2 regions of the Lachnoclostridium sp. Marseille-P6806 genome follow, and region 1 is predicted to be linked to the other one. Evidence: predicted binding sites of a transcription regulator. Region 1 holds the regulator's gene; the other holds the start of a gene.
What was found. Region 1 encodes NrdR, which represses ribonucleotide reductase genes. Its sites were predicted from a motif close to CACAANATNTTGTG; they were not measured.
Positions count from the first base shown of each region.

Region 2: the regulator NrdR is predicted to act here: its motif matches at 1,412-1,425, upstream of ACESON_RS07615 (ribonucleoside triphosphate reductase).

Region 1 is NZ_CAXSLG010000001.1:95,516-97,978, forward strand. It holds gene aroQ (type II 3-dehydroquinate dehydratase) at 1-139, opposite strand, end outside; gene ACESON_RS00375 (shikimate kinase) at 139-657, opposite strand; gene ACESON_RS00380 (YqeG family HAD IIIA-type phosphatase) at 861-1,370, opposite strand; gene nrdR (transcriptional regulator NrdR) at 1,389-1,844, opposite strand; gene ACESON_RS00390 (YlmC/YmxH family sporulation protein) at 1,981-2,217, opposite strand; gene ACESON_RS00395 (hypothetical protein) at 2,315-2,463, opposite strand, start outside.
Region 2 is NZ_CAXSLG010000005.1:42,366-44,828, forward strand. It holds gene ACESON_RS07615 (ribonucleoside triphosphate reductase) at 1-1,329, opposite strand, end outside; gene hflX (GTPase HflX) at 1,501-2,463, opposite strand, start outside.

The DNA.
Region 1 (2,463 bases):
CCTCCAGCTCATGTCCCTCAGCGGCAGCCTTTTCCTCCAGATGCTTCACCAGCCATTCATAATCCCTGGTTCCGTAAATTCCCTTTTCCCGAATGCCCAGGAAATTCAAATTTGGTCCGTTTAAAACAAGAAGCTTCATTAATTCTTCCCCTCTTTCTCTCTTATCAGATGCACAATCTCTTCCACGGTTTTCCCGTCCACATCTACAATCTGATGAGCTGCCTGACGATAAATAGGATTCCGGTAGGCCAAAAGTTCTTCCGCCCGCTGCTTCACATCAGTTCCCTGAAGAAGAGGTCTGGTGGTATCTCCCTTTAACCGTTCTATCACCGTTTCTGCTTTTACCTGAAGAAAAATCACCTGTCCCAGTTCCCTTAAAAGAGCTCTGTTTTCCTCCCTGAGAGGCAGTCCTCCTCCCACTGAAATTACCTTCGGCTCCGTTTCCTTCTGCAGCTTTTTTAATACAGCAGTCTCCGTTTCCCGGAAAAATTCCTCCCCCTTCAACCGGAAAATATCAGAGATGGTCATGCCCGCTTCCTCTTCTATCATCTGATCCGTATCCACTAACGGAATTCCTGCTGTCTGGGCATAGGCCCGTCCCACACTGGTCTTGCCTGCTCCCATAAATCCAATAAAAATCACATTTTCTCCGCTCATACTCCCATCTCCCATGTAAATATTTTTCTCTCTTCCCAGTCCATGCGTGCCTTCCGGCGCCTACTTTTGACAGCATATTCCCCTGGCTCAAAACTTCCGGCAAAAACGCTCCCCTGGCTCAAATCTCCCAGCAAAACGCCCCCAAACTCAAACCTTTTCACAAAACGTTTCCAGGCCCAAACCTCGCGCCCAAACATCTCCCGTCATTTTTTCTGGCTGGAATGAGATTTTTTATAGCAATGTAAAATAGGAGCCTCCAAATATCGTTTCAATACAATCTGGATCTCCTCTCTGGGGTTAATGGGCTTCACTAAAATCCCGTAAATCCCACAGCGATTGGCCCCGTAAACATCTGTAAACAGCTGATCTCCCACAAACAGGGTTGTCTTTCTGTCTGTTCCCATCAGCTCCATCGCCCGGAGATAATTTTTTCTTCCCGGCTTTCCTGCCTTATAAATATAAGGAGAATGTACGGCAGCTGCAAAGGACGCCACCCGAGGTTCCTTATTGTTGGACAAAAGGCAGGTTTTTATGCCCAGTCCCCGAAGCCGTTCAAACAGCTCCACCGCCCTTTTATCTGCCGGAGCACCATGCTCCACCAGCGTATTGTCAATGTCAAAAATCACGCCCCGAATACCCTTTTTTTGCCACTGCTCCCATGGAATCTCATAGGTGCTGTTGAGCCATTCACGGGGATAAAACTGTTCCAGTATCAATGCTTTTTCTCCTGTTTATTTGTTCTGAAGAAGCTTTCCCAGCTCCTCCATAAAGGTGTTCACATCCTTAAACTCCCGGTAAACAGATGCAAAACGCACATAAGCCACCTCGTCTAACTGCTTCAGCTTGCGCATCACCAATTCACCGATTACCGTAGTCTCCACTTCCTTTTCCTCCATGTTGAAAATCTGATTTTCAATCTCATCAATCATGGCATTGATCTGCTGTGTGGACACCGGCCGCTTGTGACAGGAATGAATAATTCCCGACTCAATCTTGGAGCGATCATAGGTTTCCCTGGACCGATCCTTTTTAATTACCATCAGGGGCATTGTTTCCAGTTTCTCATAGGTAGTAAACCGCTTTCCGCACTTTTCACACTGACGGCGTCGGCGTATGGAGCTGTTATCATCAGCAGGTCTGGAGTCGATTACCTTTGTATCCTGTGCATTGCAGTATGGACATTTCACTTCCTCTTTCCTCCTCATTCTCTGTAAAAACCCATGGGGTTTTGTCTGTAAATATTACATTTATTTTACATGACATAACCAAGATCCGCAAGCAGTTTTCACTGCAATCCCCCGGCCGCCATACTCCCCCCTTTTCTCACACACCGCTGCATGCCTTTTCCACATCCTTCAGACGTCTGATTTCCACAAGAATAATGTCTGAGCCAATCTGCCTGACATCGCGAAAGGAAATCACATACTCCTTTTCCCTTCCGAAAATCCCGCACAGACAGCCCGGCCCCGGTACAATCAGGTGAGTAATACAGCCAGTTTCCGGATCAAACTCCACATCTCCCACATATCCCAGACGTCTGCAGTCGCAGATATTAATCACTTCTTTTTTTTTAAATCAAAAATGCGCACAGAACCACCCCATTTCTTCCTGGTATATTCTATGCGCATCTTGATCATATGGTTCCATCCGGAAATCATTACCGAAACAGCTCTTTACCAAAGAAAAACTGCTGCAGCCCTGCAACCAGATTCTCCGGCAAATCAAATTCCGGCTCCGGCATCTGAGGAACCTCAGGAATACCGATTTCAAATCCTCCTCCGTATCCTGAAATTCCTACAAACAGAA
Region 2 (2,463 bases), on a different contig from region 1:
CAGAGAGCGGGCTGCAATGTCCATCATGTGATCCAGCCGCTCGTAAAAATCCTCTTCATTTTTTGCAAGATAAGCAATCCTGGGCATATTGATGGTCACAACGCCTACGGAGCCTGTACTCTCTCCAGAACCAAAGAAGCCTCCTGTTTTTCTTCGAAGCTCACGCAGATCCAGCCTCAGACGGCAGCACATGCTGCGCACATCGCTGGGCTGCATATCGCTGTTAATATAATTGGAAAAATACGGAGTGCCGTACTTGGCTGTCATCTCAAACAGCAGCCGGTTATTTTCCGTATCCGACCAGTCGAAATCTCTGGTAATAGAATAGGTAGGAATGGGATACTGGAATCCCCGTCCGTTGGCATCTCCCTCTATCATCGTTTCAATAAAGGCGCGGTTAACCATATCCATTTCCCGCTTACAGTCTTTGTATTTGAAATCCATCTCTTTGCCGCCGACAATCGCAGGAAGCTCTGCCATATCATCCGGAACAGTCCAGTCCAGAGTAATGTTGGAAAACGGCGCCTGGGTTCCCCAGCGGCTGGGCGTGTTCACTCCATAAATAAAGGACTCAATGCACTTTTTCACTTCCCGATAGGACAGATTATCTGCCTTGACAAAGGGAGCCAGGTAGGTATCAAACGAGGAAAATGCCTGGGCGCCGGCCCATTCATTCTGCATAATTCCCAGAAAGTTTACCATCTGATTGCAGAGAACAGACAAATGCTTCGCCGGAGAAGAGGTAATCTTTCCGGGAATCCCGCCAAGTCCTTCCAGTAAAAGCTGCTTTAAAGACCATCCGGCGCAGTAGCCGGTCAGCATCGACAAATCGTGAATGTGAATGTCCGCATTCCTATGAGCCTGGGCAATCTCCTGATCATAGATCTCTGAAAGCCAGTAATTGGCTGTAATGGCCCCGGAATTACTTAAAATCAGACCGCCTACGGAATAGGTTACGGTTGAATTCTCTTTTACCCGCCAGTCCTCTACCTTTACATAGCTGTTTACTACATCCTTATAATCCAGGATGGTATTTTTCATGTTGCGGATTTTCTCCCGCTGCTTCCGGTAAAGGATATAAGCCTTTGCGACATCCGTGTAGCCGGTCTGCTCCAGCACATGCTCCACACTGTCCTGAATCTGTTCTACAGAAATATTGCCATTCTCCAGTTTACTCTGGAAATCAGAGGTAACGCGAAGAGAAAGAAGCTCTAAAATCTCGTTGTTGTACTCCTTTCCCGTTGCCCGAAAAGCCTTCTTAATTGCTTCTGTTATCTTATTCAGGGAAAATTCTGCTATTTCTCCGTCACGTTTTACCACACTGATCATATAAAAACCCCCTTCTTGCCTTCAAACCATATCCGGTTTCTGACGGCGCTATGGGATTATTATAGCAAATCACAAAACAAAACACAATATCTTGTTTTCTCGTCAAAATAAAAACATAGATATTGTGTTTTATGATATTTTCTAATAAATATATTATGACTGGAAAAAATCTTATTTTTCCATGACTGCTGCAAAAAATTCTGCGGGAACATACGCTTTTACATAGATTCCATCTCCCTGATACTCCTCGGAAATCAGCTCTCCATATTTTCTTATGGTCTGAATCTTTCCTGCTTCACTGTACGAAAACAGGCGTTCCAGATATATTTTCTGACTTCTCAGAACTTTTTCCAGGGTACTTATAAGCTGGTCTAATCCTTCTCCTGTTTTTGCAGAAATCTGAATCTGATAATCTGACTGGAGATCTCTGGGATATTCCCCATCTGTTTTTTTGTCAATCTTGTTAAATACAGTGATAATGGTTTTATCCTCCACCTTCAGCTCCCGTAAGGTTTCATAAACCACATGCATCTGCATATCCATATTGGGATTGGAGCAGTCCACTACATGGAGAATCATATCACTGTAACGCGCCTCCTCCAGAGTACTTTTAAATGCTTCAATCAGGTGATGCGGCAGCTTCCGGATAAAACCTACCGTATCAGTCAGCAAAATCTGCTGCCCGCTCTCTAGCTCCAGTCCCCTGGTCGTCGGATCCAGGGTGGCAAACAGCTTGTCCTCAGCCAGAATTCCCGCATCCGTAAGCTTGTTCAACAAGGTTGATTTTCCTGCATTGGTATAGCCTACAATAGCTGCCACAGGCGTGTGCTGCTTTTCTCTCTGTCTGCGGATCACGTCACGGTGACGCTTCACTGTTTCCAGCTCCGATTTCAGCTGGCTAATCCGCTCATGAATCAGACGGCGGTCCATCTCCAGCTTTTTCTCACCTGGTCCTCTTGTACCGATTCCGCCTCCCAGACGGGAAAGGGAGCTCCGCAGTCCTACCAGACGAGCTGCCCTGTATTTCAGCTGTGCCAGTTCAACCTGAATCTTTCCCTCGCTGGTAGTTGCACGGGAGGCAAAGATATCAAGAATCACCATGGTTCGATCCATCACCTTTGTATCCAGAGCATC